One region of the Paenarthrobacter sp. TYUT067 genome, then DNA from elsewhere that is predicted to be linked to it. Evidence: riboswitches for the same ligand, from Rfam matches in the RefSeq annotation. Region 1 holds a riboswitch; each other region holds the start of a gene.
The links. A riboswitch is a leader RNA that binds a small molecule or an ion and turns the genes downstream of it on or off. The one in region 1 is predicted to bind cyclic di-AMP.
Positions count from the first base shown of each region.

Region 2: linked by a shared signal. The riboswitch ahead of MOD31_RS15215 (C40 family peptidase) and the one ahead of MOD31_RS00660 (hypothetical protein) in region 1 are both predicted to bind cyclic di-AMP.
Region 3: linked by a shared signal. The riboswitch ahead of MOD31_RS15655 (NlpC/P60 family protein) and the one ahead of MOD31_RS00660 (hypothetical protein) in region 1 are both predicted to bind cyclic di-AMP.

Region 1 covers NZ_JAMOIT010000001.1:151,073-157,692, reverse strand. Annotated here, with positions in the region: gene MOD31_RS00670 (aminotransferase class V-fold PLP-dependent enzyme) at 1-980, shown strand, start outside; gene MOD31_RS00665 (glycosyltransferase) at 996-1,832, opposite strand; gene MOD31_RS00660 (hypothetical protein) at 2,044-2,907, opposite strand; cyclic di-AMP (ydaO/yuaA leader) riboswitch at 2,913-3,093, opposite strand; gene MOD31_RS00655 (HAMP domain-containing sensor histidine kinase) at 3,168-4,715, opposite strand; gene MOD31_RS00650 (response regulator transcription factor) at 4,719-5,459, opposite strand; gene MOD31_RS00645 (winged helix-turn-helix domain-containing protein) at 6,084-6,620, shown strand, end outside.
Region 2 covers NZ_JAMOIT010000016.1:89,659-96,278, forward strand. Annotated here, with positions in the region: gene MOD31_RS15195 (molybdopterin molybdotransferase MoeA) at 1-62, opposite strand, end outside; gene MOD31_RS15200 (NTP transferase domain-containing protein) at 59-982, opposite strand; gene MOD31_RS15205 (HNH endonuclease) at 1,025-1,525, opposite strand; gene MOD31_RS15210 (NlpC/P60 family protein) at 1,742-2,539, opposite strand; gene MOD31_RS15215 (C40 family peptidase) at 2,639-3,382, opposite strand; cyclic di-AMP (ydaO/yuaA leader) riboswitch at 3,387-3,555, opposite strand; gene MOD31_RS15220 (M23 family metallopeptidase) at 3,694-4,530, opposite strand; cyclic di-AMP (ydaO/yuaA leader) riboswitch at 4,535-4,776, opposite strand; gene MOD31_RS15225 (metal-dependent transcriptional regulator) at 4,958-5,653, opposite strand; gene serC (phosphoserine transaminase) at 5,947-6,620, shown strand, end outside.
Region 3 covers NZ_JAMOIT010000017.1:37,130-43,749, forward strand. Annotated here, with positions in the region: gene MOD31_RS15635 (hypothetical protein) at 1-102, opposite strand, end outside; gene hutG (formimidoylglutamase) at 166-1,113, opposite strand; gene MOD31_RS15645 (NCS2 family permease) at 1,188-2,630, opposite strand; gene MOD31_RS15650 (copper resistance CopC family protein) at 2,746-3,381, shown strand; cyclic di-AMP (ydaO/yuaA leader) riboswitch at 3,532-3,723, shown strand; gene MOD31_RS15655 (NlpC/P60 family protein) at 3,727-4,524, shown strand; gene MOD31_RS15660 (FAD-binding protein) at 4,687-5,379, opposite strand; gene MOD31_RS15665 (universal stress protein) at 5,798-6,620, shown strand, end outside.

The DNA.
Region 1 (6,620 bases):
TCACCACTGGCGCCACCACCGCCAATTTCGTGGGGCTGGCGGCTGGCCGCCAGTACTTAATGGACGAGGCGGGCTGGGATCTGGAGGCTCTGGGACTTACCGGCGCGCCGCGCATCACAACCTTTGCAGGACGGGAACGGCACGCCGCCGTCGATCTCGCGTTGCGGTACCTGGGCTTGGGCGCATGCGTTCCGGTAGACGCCGACGACGAGGGCAGGATATTTCCCGATGCCTTGGCCGATGCCATGGATCAGCAGCCGGGGCCATCCTTGGTTTGCCTGCAGGCCGGCAACCTCCACTCCGGTGCGTTTGATCCCATGGAGGAGGCCATAGCCGTGGCCCACGATCGCGGTGCATGGGTACATGTGGACGGCGCCTTTGGTTTGTGGGCCGTTGTGAGCCCAACGCTGCGTACCCGGCTGGCCGGTGTTGAGGACGCCGACTCGTGGGCAACGGACGCACACAAAACCCTGAACGTCCCCTACGACTGTGGCCTGGCAATCGTGGCCCGCCCGGAAGCCTTGAGGCGTGCTTTCAGTGTTCACACCAGTTACCTGATAGCCACTGATGCCGGACCGGGGGACCCTTTCGAGAAAGTTCCGGAGATGTCCCGCCGCGCCCGCGGCATTCCGGTGTGGGCGGCACTGAGGCAGCTGGGCCGGGACGGCGTGATTTCCATGGTGGACCGTCTTGCGGCAAATGCCCGTGCTTTGGCTGAAGGACTATCCGCGATCCCGGGAGTGGAAGTGCTTAACGACGTCGTGTTCACGCAGGTCTCCGTGAGTTTCGGCAGTGACGATCGCACGCACCGCATCACCCAGCGGCTCATGGCCGAGGGCGGGGTGTGGATGTCCGGTTCGTCATGGCGAGGACGTGAGATCCTGCGGATCTCTGTGAGCAACTGGACCACGGACGCTGGTGATGTGGCCGCGTCCATCGCGGCCGTACGGGGCGCGGTGGAGGCCGAACCGGAGGCGTAGCGCTCTTCGGAAAGTTCAGTGCCGGTGAGGGCCCCGGCCCAGTTCGGCGCGAAGCCCGGCGATGGGAATTGTCCCGCGGCGCAGTTTGCGGGTCAGCCCCGCCAACCCTTTGAGGTCGGTCAAAAGGGTACGTACGACGTCGACACTTGCGTCGGGATTGTCGCTCCAGTCCACCGGCACCTCATGAATGCGCAGAGCGGAGCGGTCAGCGATGATCAGCAGTTCGGTGTCGAAAAACCATGCTTCATCGCGGGTGTAGGGGAGCAGCTGGCGGGCGACGTCGGCACGAATGGCTTTGAACCCGCACTCAGCATCGGAGAAGCGCGCTCCCGTCAGGACGCGCAACAGAAAATTGTAGGCGCGTGCAATGACGTCACCGTGGTGGCTGAATGTCCCGTGCGAAGCCTTTGCCAGACGCGTGCCGACAGCGAGGTCTGAGTGGCCCGACATCAGCGGGGCCAGAAGAGGAGCCACGGCCGAAAGGTCGAAGGACAGGTCCAGGTCTATATAGGCAAGCAGCGGTGACGCGGAGGACAACCAGATCTTACGGAGGGAGTTTCCGCGGCCCCTTCGATCAAGACGGACCACCATAAGCTCGGGGAATTCCCTCGCCAGGCGTTCGGCGATCCGCAGGGTGCCGTCCGTGCTGGCGTTGTCCACCACAGTGATCCGGAAGGTGTGCGGAAGAGTGTCTGCAAGGTGCCCGTGTAGCCTGCGAACGTCTTCTTCCAGGCGGACTTCCTGGTTGAACACGGGTATGGCGATGTCCAGGACGGGAGCCAGCGCGGGTGTGCTGGCGGGAGGGCCTTGCACCGTCCTATGCAGTGCTGGCCGGGGAGCTGTGAGCGTCATATGTCCAGCATGCAACGGCCGATTATGTGGGCTTTAGGCGTATGCTGTGACCGCGCTGTGAACCACGGGTGGCGCCTGTGAACCATGGGCAGCGCCTGTGAACCACGGGTGGCGCCTGTAAAACAGCAAAAGCCGCACCCGTTCCCGCCATCCGCTCCAGTGGGTACTGGGGCGGACGGCGGGAACGGGCGCGGCAATGAAGCGGTCTGGCTTAGTACCAGTTATTGGCCAAGTGGAAGCCCAGAGCGGCGGACGGGGATCCGTAGCGCTCCTTGATGTAGTTCAGGCCCCACTTGATCTGGGTCTGGTAGTTGGTCTGCCAGTCAGCACCAGCGGAGGCCATCTTGCCGGCCGGGAGGGACTGGACAATGCCATACGCGCCGCTGGAAGCGTTGGTGGCAGTGGTCCTCCAGTTGGATTCCTTCTCCCACAGGGTGTTCAGCGCGGTCATCTCAGCTGCGCTCCAGCCGTAGTTGCCCAGGATGCTGGCGGCGTAGGCCTTGGCAGCGGCGGGGTCGTCCACGGCTTTCGGGGTGGCAGCGGCAGCTGCAGCTTCCGCAGCGGCGGCGGCAGCAGCGGCGTCGGCGGCTTGCTTGGCTGCAGCGTCAGCGGCAGCCTTCTCAGCTGCGGCTTGGGCGGCAGCGGCGTCGGCGGCTTGCTTGGCTGCAGCGTCAGCGGCAGCCTTCTCAGCAGCGGCCTGGTCAGCGGCAGCCTTGTCGGCAGCGGCCTTCTCAGCAGCTGCCTTGTCCGCGGCAGCCCGGTCAGCTGCGCCCTTGGCGGCGGCAGCATCCAAGGAAGCGGAGATTTCAGCTGACTTGTTGGCGCTGACCTGGGCAGCAGCCTGGGTCCCGGCAACGCGGCTCGCCTCAGGGAGAGTCAACGCGGCGTTTGCGGCGGTTCCGAGCGATGCAACACCCAGTGCGGCTGCAACAACGCCGGCTACGACTGACATGCGGTGGCCGGACTTACCCTGGCGGGCAGCGTTCTTGAGGACGGACTGCGACTTGGTGAGCGGTGCGTTGTGTTCGTCGCGGTGACGCGCAGAAGGGCGCGTCTGATCGTTAAATTCAGACATGTTGTGTGACCTCTCAGCGCCTGCGGAGTTAGCTGTCGGGTTCGGATGAGGTCATCCGGCCGCGCGTCACGCTGCGGCTTCACCCCTAGGGCGGCACATTGCCAGGCCCGGAGACTGTGGGTCCCCCGTCTCTGCCTCAAAGAAGAACGGACTCCGGGAAGTGGCAGAGCTCGGCGCATCCCGGATGTGGGTCCTTGGGGAAACCCACCCTTTCGACGGTACAGGAGGTTTCTTCAGAAGTCACATTTAGGTAACAGAGATCACGACGCCGGTGAGTCGCCTTGCCGGCGTGCCTGACCTTCTCCGGTGCTTACCGTGGGAAGTCGCAGCGCGAACTCAGTGCGCCCGGGCCTGGACGTCACCTCCACGGTGCCACCATGGGCGGCAACAATCGAATCCACAATGGAAAGGCCCAGTCCCGAGGTGCCTTCAGAACCCGATCTCGCGGCATCAGCGCGGGCAAAACGGGAGAAGATCCGGCCTTGGAAATCGACCGGAATGCCCGGGCCGTTGTCCGTCACTGTGACCACTGCGCTGCCATCAGCGGAGAGCATGACGCCTGTCACCACGGTGGTGCCGGGATCGGTATGTTTGCGCGCGTTGGACAGCAGGTTGGCAAGCACCTGGTGCAATTGCGTTACATCGCCGCGGACTGTCACAGGTTCATCGGGGAGCTGGAGGTGCCAGATGTGATCCGGCGCCATGACCTTCTCATCACTGACGGTTTCGATCACCAACTGGGTCAGGTCAACGTCCTCGACTTTCACGGGCTGCCCCTCGTCCAGGCGCGCCAGCAGCAGCAGGTCCTCAACCAGCGTGGTCATGCGCTCCGATTGGCTTTGGACCCTTGCCAGCGACTTGCGGCCATCGTCGGTGAAGGTCTCGGTCATCCTCAGCAACTCCGTGTAGCCTCGGATCGCGGTGAGCGGTGTGCGGAGTTCGTGTGAGGCATCAGCGACGAACTGACGCACCTTGGTTTCGCTTTCCTGCCGTGCTTCCAACGCACTGGCGACGTTCTCCAGCATCTGGTTCAGAGCATGGCCAACGCTTCCAACTTCCGTTCCGGGATGAGCGGCCGACGGCGGTACGCGCACCGCAAGTGCCACCTCACCGGCGTCGAGGGGGAGGCGCGAAACCTTGGTGGCAACCTCGGAGAGCTGCTCAAGCGGCCGCATGGTCCGCCGGATGATCACTGTTCCGGCGAGGCCGATCAGTACCAATCCGCCCAACGAAACCAACACCATGGTCCACACCAGCGAGGCCTCGGCGCTTTGCTTGTCCGCCAAGGGCAGTCCCGTCACGATCACATCACCGTAGGTGTCCACTGCCACCAGCCGGTAGTCACCATTGGACAGGGACCGATCCACCGGGACGTTGTCCTTGGGGAGCGACAACAGGACCTGCTCATCGGCTGCGGAGAGTGAAACGCGGTTGCCTTGGGCGTCGATGAGCCCCGAACTCCTCACGGTTGAGCCGTCGATCCTCGCGTTGAGCGTTCCCGCGGCCTGTCCGCGCGCTTCCAGCGGGTCAGGCCTTCCGGAGGGGTTGGTGGGAAAGTTCGACGGCGGCCTGCCGAAGTCGGTCGCGCGGCTGGACGCCTGCTCCAATTGCCTATCGAGCTGCCTGTTGAAGACCATGTCCATGGACGCGTAGCTGACAATGCCCACTGCTCCGCAGATGGCCACCAGGAGCGCCATGGCCACCAGGACCAGGCGTGTCCGCAGGTGCCAGGTGGACGGGTTCAGCCAGCTGCGCTGTGGATTTCCGGGAATACGGGAGCTTTTGGCCACTCCTGACAGTGTGCTCAACGCCTAGTCCGCTGGCTTGATGACGTACCCGGCGCCACGGATGGTGTGGATCATGGGCGGATGGTTGGCTTCGATCTTCTTGCGTAGGTAGGAGATGTAGAGTTCCACGATGTTGGCCTGGCCACCGAAGTCGTAGTCCCACACCCGGTCCAGAATCTGGGCCTTGCTGACCACCCGTTTGGGGTTTTCCATGAGGTAGCGCAAAAGTTCAAACTGGGTGGCTGTGAGCGGGATGTCCTCGCCGGCCCGGGTGACTTCGCGGGTGTCCACGTTCAGCGTGAGATCTCCCACCACAAGCTCGGAAGTGTCCATGGCCGCCACCCCGGAACGCTGGACCAGACGGTGGAGGCGTAGGAGGACCTCTTCCATGCTGAAGGGCTTGGTGACGTAGTCGTCCCCTCCGGCGGCGAGCCCAACGATCCGATCCTGCACGGCGTCCTTGGCGGTGAGGAACAGTGCGGGAACTTCCGGGGCGAAGGTGCGGATGCGATTGAGGACCTCCACGCCGTCGAAGCCGGGCAGCATGACGTCCAGGACCAGCACGTCAGGGCGAAAGTCCTTGGCCAGTTTTACGGCCCCGGGCCCGTCCCCGGCCACTGCCACGGACCAGCCCGCCATTCGAAGTCCCATGCTCATGAGCTCGGCGAGGCTGGGTTCATCGTCCACCACAAGGGCGCGGATGGGGGAGCCGTCCGGATGGGAGAGTTGGGGAAGGTTGTTGGTCATGGAGTGCGAGGAGGCCATGGGACAACTCTCCGTTCTGCTGGTTAGCCAGCGCTTTGCCGGTCCTGTGAGGACGCTGTGAACCCAACACTAGCGAGAGAGCTGTTTCTACAGCTTGTAGCAGATTTTTTCGGGAAATTTGTTGAACCGCCATTTAGTGTGGTTGGACAACAACTGTTTCAGATCGTGAGATTCCGCCGCATGCCCGTTCGTGGGAACCGAAGCATCATTCTGGCCCGATTCACCGAAGAAAATTCACTCGATGGCGAATATTCCCGGCTGTGGTCGAATGAAATGCCATTCATTTATAGGCCCGGCTGAATTGTGATTTGCGGCACAATAGACCTCAACGTCTCAAAATGTGGACGGTTCGACGCTTTGTTACTTGCGTGTTGCCATTGTTACGTTGCACACTTCCAATGTGAACAAGAACTCAACAGCACCTGCAGCCGCAGCAACCTGGCCCAGCGAACCCGCTGGCCATGATGACCGCTGTTGTCGAATGCAAGCCTAACTTTCCACCCCAAGAAGTTTCAGGCATTCGCCCCCTAGCCCAGCGTTGGGCGCCCCTCCCCAAACTCATTGCGGGGACAATCAGCATTCGAAGCCGCGATGACGGCTATTCACTTTTGAGGTAAGCACTCCATGTCAGTTGCATCTGGATACGTCCACATCTCCGTCCGTAACGCCAACAAGGCAGCGTCAAACGCAGGCCTTCGCCCCGGCTTCGGCAGCCGACCCGGCTACTCTCCGGCTCCCCAGGGCGCAGGTCAGCAGGCCCCCGGCTATGTGCCCCAGGGCTACAACCCCAACTCCTACGGCCAGTTGCGCGCAGTCCCCACGGCAGAGCCGGCACCCATGACTGCACCCACTCCTGTGATTGCCCAGTCGGACAAACTCCGCCCCGTCGCCAACGACAACGTGGCCCGCGGATTTGTCCTGTACATGGGTATTGACGAAGAAACTGCTGCCGCTGCAGGAACATCCATCGCCAAGCTCGCCCAGGAAATCCGGGCCTACGCCCAGTCCCTCGTGACCGGCGCGGAAAGCTATGCCGCCGTCGCAGTGGCCCCCGCCGGGGCACCCGGGTCAGCCCTCGACGTCGTGCGTTCCACGTTCGGTGACCCCACTGTTGCCGCACGCCAGCGCACCGAAGCTGCCCGTCCGGCGCCGCAGCAGGAA
Region 2 (6,620 bases), on a different contig from region 1:
CGCTGCCGGGCCTCATGCCATGTGTGCGCCGCGTGATGGCCCTCGTTGGGGGCCTCCGTCATTCCGGGCCGGTCCCGGACTCCGAGTACTCACGGGCAATTTTGCGGGCCAGTTCCAAGGCAGCGTTCATGGACGCGTCATCGCTGGCTTGGCCGATTCCGCGGGCCATTCCGGCCGCGTAACCTGCAATAAACGTGGTCAGGGGTGCGGCGGGGCGCACCACGGAATGTGCTGCTACTCCAGCCACCGCGAGGACCTCGTTGATGTCCACTTCCACGCCCTCAAGCTCGAATGCCTGAAGCAGTGTCCGGCACCATTCCTCGAGCGTCTCTTCCTGGCTCTTCACGTCCGCCTCCAACTCGTAGTCAATGCCCAAGGCCGCAGCGTCCTCCCATGTATCCACGTCATCGGTGGACCCAGCGGGGACTTCAACGTCCAGCACGTTCAGCCTAGCAAGCAGGCGGAACACTGATGAGTTCGTTAACCCGGAACCTCCCGAAGCTACGGCCACTTCCCTTTCCAGGGCCTCTGTACTGTAGGCCCCCAGAAGTGGCTGCTTCCGGCCGTCGGCAGAGACGGCCATGGCTCCTTCCATTCCGGGACTGGACTCAAGAGCGGCCCAAAGGAGGCCAACACCGCGGGATGCATGCGGCATATCGCAGGCAAGCACCAGCGTCCATGGAGTGCTCCTACCGCCATTCTTCAGCGCGCTCAAGCCGGCCGCGATGGCAGCTGCCGGCCCTGCGAATACAGGTTCTTCGCGTGTCCGCAGAACAGCGTCCGGTAGATGCCCGGCGGTTCCTTGCTCGCCGCCGCCTGAGCCGGGCTCATCCGGCCCCACCACAACCACCGCCGAAGCACCCCGGGCAGCCTGAAGTGCGAGCCAAAGGAGGGTGTCGCCGTCGTACTTCAACCATGGTTTGGGCACGCCGCCGAGGCGGGTGGCCCTGCCACCCGCCAAAATCACGGCGTTGAACTCCATCCGCCCAGACTACCCGGGCGGCCGGAGGTCAGCAGAAATCGATCAGGCAGCGGATTCCGGCAACAGGAACGGGTCCCAGTCCGGCGCAGGTTTCTCGAGTTCTTTGATCTGCCACATGGTTCCCTGGGGCACCCCGGGTTTGAAACGGAGCTTCCAACCCATTTCAGCCAGTGTGTGGTCGCTTTTGGCGTTGTTGCATTTCAAGCACGCCGCAACCAGGTTTTCCCAGGAATCCGCGCCGCCCCTGGATTTGGGGTGGACGTGGTCTATGGTGTGGGCTGTTTTGCCGCAATAGGCGCACCGGTGACCGTCGCGGCGAAGCACCCCGCGGCGGCTCACGGCGGTGACCTTGTTGTACTTGGGACGTATGTAGCGGTTAAGGAGAATCACGGACGGGCGTCCAAGAATTTCCTGTGGCCCGACGACAGGCTCGTCGCCTTCGGCCACTACGCTAGCTTTCCCAGTGAGCACAAGGACCAGCGCCCGGCGGAATGTTATTACCGCCAGCGGTTCATATCCAGCATTCAGAACGAGTGTGCGCATGCACGTACCTCTTCACGGCCGCACCCGTCAGGGGCACGAGGGCCGGCTGCCCTCTGCATGTACGGGCTGTGGATCGACAACATAAGGGTAAGCACTTATATGCCGTATCAACGAATTTTTCTGTCGTTTCGCTCACAGTGTCGGCAAGAGTTCATGCGCGGTTAAAGCAGAACACCCCGCCGGCCGGAGCCTGCGGGGTGTTCTGAAGAAAGTGAATCAGCCGTTGACGCGGATGAAAACCGGGCCGGAACCGACGTTGACGCTGAACAGTGCCGTGGTGGATCCGTTCCATCCACCGTGAACTGCCTGGCCGTTGCCCACGTATACAGCGATGTGCGCCTGTCCGGCCAAACCACCGTTTGCGTAGTAGGCGAGGTCGCCGGGCTGGGCTTCTGCTGCACTGACCGTGCGGCCCAAGGAGAGGTAACCTGCAGGCCAGTCGTGGAAGTTGATTCCCACGGCTGCAAGGGAGTTGGTGACCAGCATGGTGCAGTCCTGGGTGACGCCGAGCTGGGCGTAAGCAGCTGCAGCGATGGCTGCGCCGAGTCCGCTGGAAGCCGCCGGAGCTGCCGGAGCGGGGGTTGAGTTGCTGACGGCCACGGTGGCGTTGGCTGCAGGAGCGGCCTTGGCGGCAACCGCAGGTGCTTCCTTGGCTTCAACCTTGGCTTCAACCTTGGCCGGCGCTTCTTCCACCACAACGGGAGCCGGAGCTTCCACCGTGGTAACCACGGGACGCTCGTAAGAGATAGCCACAGTGGAGTCGGCCGCGATGGTGGCCTGCACTACGGACTGGACGTCCAATGTGGACGTGGAGGTCGACTCACGATCAACGTTGGTCTCGGCTGCGTTGGCCGCGATGCCGCTGGTCAGGACCAGGCCTGAAGCTGCGGCGATCACTGCTGCCTGGCGGCCAACGCCACCGGCGTTGGAGCTGACAGCCTTGGCAATGACGGCAAGCGAGCTGGTCTTGGGGGCCTCAGCGCGGTGCCGTGCAAGCTTGTTTGCACTGGTCATGATTTTCTCTTTTCGTATCCGAGCGCCGTTGGGGTGCACACGGGTAGCGGGTAGGACCGGCATTGCGGGCATGCCGGCCCACCCCGAACCGGGTTGTTTCTAGCGGAGGGTGTAGAACGAGGAGGTGCCGGTGGACGCTACGGAGTGCAGCAGCGTTCCCTGGCCGGGGTTCAAAGCGCTGATCATCATGCCATTGCCGACGTAGATGCCCACATGGGCTCCGCCGTTCTGCATGACGAGGTCGCCGGGAGAAGGAGTGCTGGTGGGCGTCATAGCCGTCCAGGCGTTCACGCGCGGGATGCTGATGCCTGCCTGGGCGTAGACCCACTGGGTGAAGCCGGAGCAGTCCCAGCCGTTAGGTGTTGTTCCGCCCCAAACGTACGGGGAGCCGATGCCGGTGTAGGCAATAGCAGCAAGGCCGGAAGCAGCTGCGCTGGCAGCCGGGTCCTTGGCCTCGGAGGACTTAGCCGTCACGGCTTCAGGGGCTTCGTCCGTGGTGGCCGTTGCTCGTTCGGTAACCTGCGCTGCGCGCTGGACTACCTTGGGGGCTTCCTTGGTGGCCACGGTGGGGCTCTCGAAGGAAACGGTGGCTGTTGGCTCTGCGGTAACCACTGCCGTTACAACCAGCTGCTGGGTGCTGGAGGCTTCAGTCTTGGAAACATCGGCGTCGGCTGCCTGTGCGGGCAATCCGACGGTGAGGACGAGGCCTGAGGCTGCGGCCAGAACGATGGCCTGACGGCTCATGGTTCCGGCGTTGGTGGATACAGCCTTGGAAAGCGTGTTCAACGGGTTCGTGCGAACCGTTTGGGCGCGATGGCGCGCAGGGGTAGTGCGTGATGACACGTAGGTAGCCTCTCCCAATGCCTGCGAGGTGAGCTGTCGGATTCGGATGGGAGTCATCCGGCCGCGCCGCTTCCAAGGAAGTTTTGCGACTTAACCCCAAGGCCTTCTCACGAAGACCAGAAGTGGTTCCCCCGCCCCTGCCAGACGATTTATGCGAACGGACCTTGAGAGGTGGCAGAGCTAGGCAATCCACTCAAGTGCACCGGCCCCCTAAAAAGCCGATGCGCTCTGTACGCTACAACAGTTGAACGCAAATGTCACATTCAGGTCACGGGGTGTCCCGCACATGCGAGAGGCGACCATCAGATTGGTTAGAGCCAGCCCATGGGGTCTACGACTTCACCGTTGACCTGAACCTCGAAGTGGAGGTGGCAGCCGGTTGAAGCGCCCGTGGTGCCGCTCAGCGCGACGGTATCGCCACGGTTGACGGTTTGTCCCACCTGGACGGTGAAGGACGACAGGTGGTTGTACGTGGTCTCGAGGCCGTTGCCGTGGTCGATAACCACACGGTTGCCTCCGCCATATTCGTGCCATCCGGCGAAAGTGACCTTGCCGGTTGCTGCTGCGTGGACAGCGGTGCCGCACTGGGCAACGAAGTCCTGGCCCCGGTGGAAGTCGCCGGCGCCGCCCGTGAGGGGGCTGACACGGTAGCCGAAGGGCGATGCCGTGGTAAGTGTGTCAAGGGGGCTGGCCATGGTGCCAACGGATGATGCGCGCTGGATGCTTCCGGCCGACTGGGCGCTGAGCAGTTGCTTCAACTTCCCATCGGGGTCAGCGGCAGTGGCGACTGCGGCTCGGCTGAAGTCGATCTTTGCCGACGCTGCCGCGGAAACCTCGGGCTGGCTGCCCGCGGGGGCTGCGACGGCGAGGGCGGACTCGGTCTGGCCCGATTCCGAGGTGGCCATGACCGGGCTGGTGGCCGGCAGGCCGACAGTCAGGGCAAGCCCGGTGGCGGCAAGCGCAACACCGGCCTTCTGCCCGACGCCGCTGGCAGCGGCGAAGTCGGCAACCTGGCGCAGGGGGCTCTTACGGCGGCGCACTTGACGCTCGGTGGCGCGGGGCCGGATCTCCGTGACGACGGTGGCTGGCCGCAGCTCAGCAGCGGGGCCGGACGCGCGGCGGCGACCCCTGACGTTCTGCGATGTCAAACTCTGTTCCTCTCTCAAAAGCCTGCGAAGTTAGCTGTCGGATTCGGGTCAGAGAGTACAAAGACCCGGTCCGCGCGAGGCGCTCACGGCACACAGGTATCCCAAGAGGGACTTGTATACGTGGGCACTTCTGCTGCGGACTTCACCCCAAGGCTGCTTCTTTAGACAGCCGCTTGTGGTTCCCCCGCCTCTGCCAGTGGTGGGTGACACACCTGATCCGCTGGCAGAGCTCGGCTCCGGATCAGGTAACGCTTTGGTATCAGCGCTAGTAAATAACTATAGGGGATTAAGGCCTTCGGTAATAAATTCGTTATCAACAGGATCGGGCTCAGAGCGAGAAGCCCTTATCACTATTTTCGGAAAACCGCAGGTCACGCACGCTAAAAAGTGACAGAAGTGAGGTTTGACACGGCGCTGCCGGCGACACTCAGTTGAGGGATACGAAGACGTGCGCGGCCACCTCGGGCGGCAGCTCCAAAGCGCCTTCGATGCCCGGAACACGGACGGAGATGTACTCGCCGACGCGCTCCAGCGAGACACTTGCGCCGGGACGGATTCCGCCTTCGTCCAATTGGGTCAGGAGCTCCGGCTCAACCTGGATGGGCTCCGCGAGGCGGCTGACCACCACGCGGGTAGCGGCGGCATATCCGTCCATTGCCTGGAGAAGGTTGACATCCAGCCGAGGGAAGGGCTGGCTGGCAAGGCCGCCAAGCGCTTCAAGTCCGGGGATGGGGTTGCCGTAGGGAGACTCCGTGGGGTGTTCCAAGAGCTCGTAGAGCCGACGCTCCACACGCTCGCTCATGACGTGCTCCCAGCGGCACGCTTCATCATGGACGTAGGCCCAATCGAGCCCAATGACGTCGGCCAGCAGGCGCTCCGCGAGGCGGTGCTTGCGCATGACTTCGGTGGCGCGCTTCCGGCCCGCTTCCGTCAGTTCCAGGTGGCGGTCGTTGGACACAATCACCAGGCCATCGCGCTCCATGCGTCCGATGGTCTGGGAAACAGTGGGGCCGGAGTGCCGCAGGCGCTCGGCGATGCGGGCCCGCAGGGCCACAATGTTTTCTTCTTCAAGCTCCAAAATGGTCCGAAGATACATCTCAGTGGTATCGATCAGATCCGTCATCCAGCTCAGCTCTCCTCGAACGCAGTTCCTTGCGTAATCTCCACCGTACCGCGTCCCTGGCAAGGGCGGACGGTGTGCACCGCCGCCCCCTGAACGCCAACCCCCAGCCTAGCTTATTTGGAATTACTCTGGATAATTCCGGTCGCATTCGGTGGGACCGCATTCCACGTGGCGGACTATGACGGTGGCAGGTTCCTGAGGCCGGGCCGTGTCAGGCAGAATTGGGGTGTCGAAGGGGCAGTTGATGCCCCATGCCACCTCCCATCTCTAGCCGACACCCATTGGAGCGCCACGTGAGCGACAACAGCATCACCATTCCCGCCGACCTTCTGCCCAAGGACGGACGCTTCGGCGCTGGACCGTCCAAGGTTCGCCCGGAACAGATCGAGGCGTTGTCTGCAGCATCGTCCACCATCCTGGGTACCTCCCACCGCCAGGCTCCGGTCAAGAACCTGGTGGGTTCGGTCCGTGAAGGACTCAGCCAGTTCTTCCGCGCTCCGGAAGGTTACGAGGTTGTCCTCGGCGTAGGCGGCTCAACGGCGTTCTGGGATGTGGCGGCGTTTGGCCTGGTGGAGAAGAAGGCACAGCACTTGTCCTTCGGTGAGTTCGGTTCCAAGTTCGCTGCCGCCACCAACAAGGCACCCTTCCTCGATGCTTCCTCCATCATCAAGGCCGAACCCGGAACCCGCCCGGTGGCACAGGCCGAAGCCGGCGTTGACGTCTACGCTTGGCCCCAGAATGAAACGTCAACGGGCGTGGCTGCGCCCGTCAAACGCGTCCAGGGTGCTGATGAAGGCTCCCTCGTCCTGGTGGATGCCACCTCGGCGGCCGGCGGGCTGGACGTTGACGTTGCCGAATCGGACGTCTACTACTTCGCCCCGCAAAAGAACTTCGCCTCCGACGGCGGCCTCTGGCTGGGCCTCTTCTCCCCCGCAGCCCTGGAGCGTGCTGCACGCATCAAGGCCAG
Region 3 (6,620 bases), on a different contig from region 1:
CGGAGCGCTGCCGCCAGCCACCATGTGCGCTGCAAGTCCCAGGGCCACAGCCACCGGCCCGGCTACCCAAGCCCACTTGTCCTGCACAGGAGTTGCGCTCATTGCCGTCCTTCCCTCCCCACAGGCTAAGTGGAAGAGGAAGGCTGGAAAAGGGGCGGGGAATATCTAGGCAAGCAAAGTGTTGACTAAGCGGGCCGCAACCTTCGCGGTCCTGGAATCGATGTCGAACTCCGGATTCAACTCTGCGACGTCCACGTGGAGCAGCTTTCCGCTCGTAGCAACCTGCCGGCAGATGGCGCCGATCACCGGCAGCGGCACGCCATAAGCAGCGGGGGCACTCACTCCGGGCGCCACCGACGCCGGCATTACGTCCAAATCGATGGTCAGGTACAGCACATCAACGCCGGCCAGGAAATCAGCAACGAACACTTCCACGGCTTCCGGCGTGCAGAGCTCATCAAGGAGGTACTTCACGCCCAGCCGGTTGGCCGTATCGAAGAGCGTTCGTGTGTTGTTCGGCTCTGAAATTCCGACGACGGCGTACTGCAGTTGGCGCCCAGCGGCAGCTTCCGCGTGGGCCATCTGCAGGAACGGCGTCCCCGAGCTCGGCGTGGGTTCGTCGCGCAGGTCAAAGTGGGCGTCCAGGTTCAGCACACCCACGCGCTTGCCTCGAACAGCGTCAGAACCGGCTACGCCAAGGTAGCTGGCAAACGCGGTTTCGTGGCCTCCGCCCAGCACCACGGTGAGGTTGCCGGCGTCGAGCAGTCCCGAAATGGCGTGCCCGGCGCGCTCTTGGCCAGCCTCAAGTGAGTCGTCCTCCACAACCACATCACCGGCGTCGAACACGTCGCGGTCAAGGTGGAAAGCCAGCGGACCCAGAGCCGCACGGATGGCGGCTGGTGCGGCGGCGGCCCCCACACGGCCCTTGTTGCGGAGGACGCCGGCGTCGCTGCAGAAACCAAGCACGACGGCGGGGCGCGAGGCTGCTGCGGTGCCGGACACGGTGTGGGGTTCTACAGCTTGCCACCAGCGGCGGTGCTCGGCGCCGTCCCCATCAAAGCGGCCGGTCCACGGTGTGGGATTGACGTCAACGGTGGGGGCGCTTGTTTCCATGCTTCCAGCACACCCGACGCGGGGCCCAAAAACCAGTGGCCCAGCGCCGGGAGTGTCTGAAATCCCGGACTGGGCTACTTGACGCCCAGCAGCTCTTCCACGGTTCCGATGCCGAAGAACAGCAGGAAGGCAGCAGCCACAGCCCACATCAGCGGGTGGACTTCGCGGGCGCGGCCCTGGAAGGTGCGGATCAGGACGTAGGAGATGAAGCCCGCGCCGAGGCCGTTGGCAATCGAGTAGGTGAACGGCATGAGCGCGATGGTCAGGAACGCGGGAATTCCGACGCCCCAGTCCTGCCAGTCGATCTTGCCCACCTGGGAGACCATCATGAAGCCCACCACTACCAGGGCGGGGGCCACGGCCTCGAACGGCACCAGGTTGATCAGGGGAGTGAAGAACATGGCAACCAGGAAGAGTGCGCCGGTGACGATCGAGGCGAGCCCGGTTCGTGCACCTTCGCCGATCCCGGCACCGGACTCCACAAAGATCTGGTTGGACGAAACAGAGGCCCCACCGCCCACGATCGCGCCGAGCGCGTCCACTTGGAGTACCCGGTCCACGTTGGGGATGTTCCCGTCCTTATCCACTGTCCCGGCCTCGTTGGCCAGGCCCACCATGGTGCCCATGGCGTCGAAGAAGATGCTGAGCAGGATCACGAATGCCAGCAAAGCTGCACCGATGAAACCGAGGTGCTCAAAGGCGCCGAACGGGTTGGCCTTGCCGATCAGGGACAGGTCCGGTGCGCCCCATTCACTGAGCTTGGGGGCCACCAGGGACCAGCCGCGGGGGTTGACGTTGGTGCCGTCAAAGCTTGGGCCAATGTGGAGAGTGAACTCGAGGATGGCAGCCAGCGCGGTGGACACAACGATACCTATCAGGATGGCTCCGCGGACCTTCCGGACCACCAGTGCGATGGTGAGGATCAGGCCCACTGCGAATACCAGGGTGGGCCAGCCAAGGAGCTTGCCGTCCACGCCCAAACCGAGTGGAACGGTGGTTCCGGCGGCGTCGGGGATGCGCCGGACGAAACCGGCGTTAACCAGGCCGATGAGGGCGATGAAGAGGCCAATGCCCACAACGATTGCCGTTTTGAGGGCTTCGGGCACCGCCTTGAACACTGCAGTCCGGAATCCGGTCAGCACCAGGATGAGCATGGTGATGCCCGAAAGTACCACGAGTCCCATCATGTCCGGCCATGTCAGCCCGGGGTGCGATGCCACCGTGACTGCGACGAACGCGTTGACGCCCAAGCCTGTGGCCACGGCGAACGGGTGCTTGGCCCAGGCTCCCATGAGGATGGTCAGGATGCCGGCAACGAACGCCGTGGTGGCCGCCACGGCGGTGAAACCCAGCGACGCGCCACTCGAATCGGGTCCGGAGAGGATCAGTGGATTGAGCACCACGATGTAGCTCATGGCGAAGAAGGTCGCGAAGCCGCCACGGATTTCCCGCGAATATGTGGATCCACGTTCGGAGATCTTGAAGTAGCGGTCGACTGCAGAACCTTGTTTAAGCATGAAGGTCTCCGGGGATCGAGGGGGAGTTTGCTCTCAAATCCTATGTTGTCCGGTGCGGGCCCTCCCAACGATTCGCCTAGTCTGTAAGGAAGCCAACACTAGGAGAAACCGCCCCATGCGTACCATCCGCCCGCTTCTGGCCGCCGTCGTCGCTGCTCTTGCTTTTGCTTCCGCCCTGCTGTTTGCAGCGGCACCGGCGTCCGCGCACGACGTCGCCGAGTCCACAGCGCCAGCCAACGGTGCCCGCGTGGCGGAAGTCCCGGCGTCGGTCTCCATTACGTTCAACAACCGCCCGCTCGCGATCGGTTCGGGCGTAACGGTGACGGCCGGCGGCGAGAACTGGGCGGACGGTCCGGTCGAAATCATCGACAACCAGGCCGTTCAGAAGCTCCGCGAGGGTGCCCCTGCCGGCGAGTTCACGGTGGTATGGCGCGTGGTCAGCTCCGACTCGCACCCGATTGAGGGCACCTTCACGTTCACAGCCGCCGCAGGAGGCTCGACGTCGGCGAGTGGTACGGCGGGTGCCTCACCAGCGGCTTCGGCTTCCTCAGCTGCGGTACCAACAGTGGGCACCGCCGCACCAGGGACTGCCGGTAACAATGAGCCAGCCGCCGACGCCTCCCAACCTTTCCCTTGGAGCATTGTGGGGCTGGCTGTTGTGGCGGTGGGTCTCGTAATTTATCTCGCCGTTACCGCACGGAAAAAATTGGCGGCTTCGAACGAGCCAGATGCCGATATTCCCGCGGAATAGCGCGGTTTTCTACGTACCTGCGAATATCTCGAATCGGTTACCGCGACACGCCAGAAGCTCACTTCCCGTTACTTAAATGTGACTTCGGGAGAATCATCGCGTACCGTAGTTCCTGTGCCTGTTCCACGTAGCGGGCACTTCCGGCCTGATTGCCTAGCTCTGCCGCAGTCCGGAATCCGTTCGCAGACAAACCTACGGCAGAGACGGGGAACCCAATTTAGGTCGCTTTCGAGCGTGCCTTGGGGTGAAGTCACGATGCTTTCGCTGAACAGCGGGAGATAGTGGCCGGGTGACTCCCATCCGAATCCGACAGCTAACCTCGCAGGCATCGGGAGAGGCTCTTTCATGTCTTCACGCATTCTTCGCGGCCGTCGTAAGGCGGACAGCGTACGTCCTAATCCGTTCATCTCCATCTCGAAGGCAGTTGCCAGCAACGCTTCAGGCGCTGGTCGTCAGGCAGCTGTTATCGCAGCAGCCTCGGGCCTCGTTTTGACCGGTTCCATTGCTGCTCACGCAGCTGAGACCCCGGTTCAGCGCGATTCCAGCCCCGCAACGGTTGCCGAGACCGTTTCCGAGGCACCCACCAAGGTTGTTACCGCCCTGTCAACGGCTACCGTCAACTTTGAGCGTCCCGCAGTTGCTTCCGTAGCAGCTCCGGTCATCGAAAAGCCGGCCCCCGTTGTTGAGGCCCCTGTAGCCAAGAAGGCAGCTGTCACCACGGCTGCTGCTGCAGCTCCCGTTGCCGCTCAGGCCGCGGTTGCTGCTCCTGTTGCTGCCGCACCCGCACCGGTTGCCGCTGCTCCTGCAGCTGCCCCCGCCGCCGGCGGCGTCAACGCAGCCATGGTTGCTTCGGCTTACGCACAGATCGGTATCTTCCAGGACTGCACCGCCATGGTCGAAAAGGCCCTTGGTTCCGCAGGCATCCCCGTAGGCGACCTCGGTCCCATGCAGTTCATGAACTACGGCAAGGTCGTCAGCGATCCCCAGCCCGGTGACATGATCGTCCAGTCCGGCCACGTTGCTATCTACATCGGCAACGGCCAGGCCATCAGCGGTGGCATCAACGGCAACCAGACGGGCATCCACCCGATCAGCTGGTTGACCGCAACGGGTCCCCTGACCTACGTACGCGCTGGCGCATAAAGCCTCACGCTTCAGTTCAAAGGCCGGTGCCTTCGAAGACTTATGTCTCCGGAGGCACCGGCCTTTGGCGTTAAGTTCTGTTCGTAAAAGTTCAGTGCGGGACGTACGACGGCGGACTTGGCTGGCTTGCGGGGGTGGTAGCGCGTTTGCTTGCGGGACTTCCTAGGCGATGGCGACGCCGGGACCCGCCGGCAGGGCAACCTTGGAGGAGATGGCCTGACCCACTGCTTTGGCTTGCCGCAGCACTTCCTTGGGGGACGGAGTGATGAGGTCTCCGACGCCCACCAGGTGCATTCCCACGGCCCGCATGGCCGCGGCAAGATTCTGTCCGACTGCAATGCCAAGTTCGGCCAGCATGCGCCGTAGCTGGCTTTGGGCGCAGCGTGTCACTACTACGTGGTCTGCCAGAAGAACGCCTTGGGCTGTGTGGATTGCCCACTGGCGAGGATGGGATTCGTGGGGGCCGGATGCGTGGAGCCCGGTCCTCAGGCCTGTGGTTGTCATGCTGGCGGCCACACCGTATCCGATATGCCGTGAGGGATCTGAGCCCAGGAAATCCAAGCGGACAGCGCGAGTGGTGTTACGAACGTCCAGTTGATGACTGGCAGCGTAGTTCCTCAGGTGGCGAAGGATTTCGTTGCGTTCCTGCATTGCTGTCGGATCTGCGGCGTCGGTGCGTTGGAGCATGCCTGTATGGACGGACGGTCCAGTAGTGGATAACGCGCCGAACCCGTCTACCACGATCGAACCCACGCCGTAGCGGCTGAGTTCGCTGGCAACTGCCAAGCCGGACAGGCCGGCTCCGATGATCACGGTGGTGGTGCGTTCCGTGCCGGAATCAGGCGTGAGTGACACTGCTTGGTTCCTCCTTGACGTGTGTGCCTTTCGGCATCGCGTGGGATCGCGTCCGAGTTCCCCAAGCGGCCGCAAGTAAATGACCGGGGCGTGTGGTGTGAGACACGTTTTCCGGCCATTCGGTGACTCGAACACTACCGAACTTTTTCGGCCATGGATAGCCTCTCCGCCTGCGCGTTTTGTCTCTTCGCCGCGAGCACCCCAGGGACCGCCGGGAACCGAGCCCTGACCGTTATGCACATAGCCCAATGTCGTCTTGATTCGCCACTGCTGACCGAGAATAGTGAGCATTGGGAGGAGGAATTTCCGGGTTTCTCCTGCCCCGGCCGTTGGCAACAAAACAGTCTGGAAGTTCTAGGCCGGGATCCTCTGGCAGAATAGCCGGAACATCAAGCAGTAGGTGGAGAGGCAGGCCCCCATGGACCAGCACGGAAGACACAGTGAAGAGTCACCGGACGGCCAGGACCAGGTTGTGGAACCTGGTGGCATCGTCGTCGGGGTGGATGGTTCAGAGCACGGTCAGTGCGCCTTGGTTTGGGCCGCACGGGAGGCGGAGCGCCGCCAGCTTCCGCTGCATATTGTCACGGCGTACTCCGTGCCAATTTTCGCGGCCTCCGGCTTGGACGGTGGCTACGCAACAGTTGACGATTCCGTCATCCGCGAAGGCGCTGATGCGATCGTTCGTCAAGCCTTGGACAAAGTCTCCGGATATGCCATTGACGTCGATGCTTCCGTGGAAAACGGTGATGCCGCTGGTGTCTTGTTGGACCTTTCCGAGGAGGCCGCGCTGCTGGTGTTCGGCAGCAGGGGTCGCGGTGGGTTCGTCGGGCGCCTCCTGGGTTCGGTGAGTAGTGCCCTGCCCGCGCACGCCAAATGCCCCACGGTGACGGTCCCGCTCTATTGCGCTGACCGCCTCGGTGAGAACACCGAGGACAAACACATCAAGGCCGAGCACGCCAAAACGGGCCCGCGCACTGTGGAAAACGTGGTTGCAGTAGGCGTTGACGGCTCCGAGCAAGCACGCGTTGCTGTGCTCGAAGCTGCCGAGCAAGCGCAGCGTATGGGAGCCACACTGCGCGTCATCTGCGCTGTTCCGCAGTACAGCGGTTCCCTGGCGTGGGTTCCGGCTCCGTTGGACCGCGATGCCCTATTCGCCGATATCAGGGTCCAGCTTGACGCCGGTGTTGCCTGGCTCAGAAGCCACTTCCCTTCGTTGGCTATTGAGACGGACCTCCGGGATG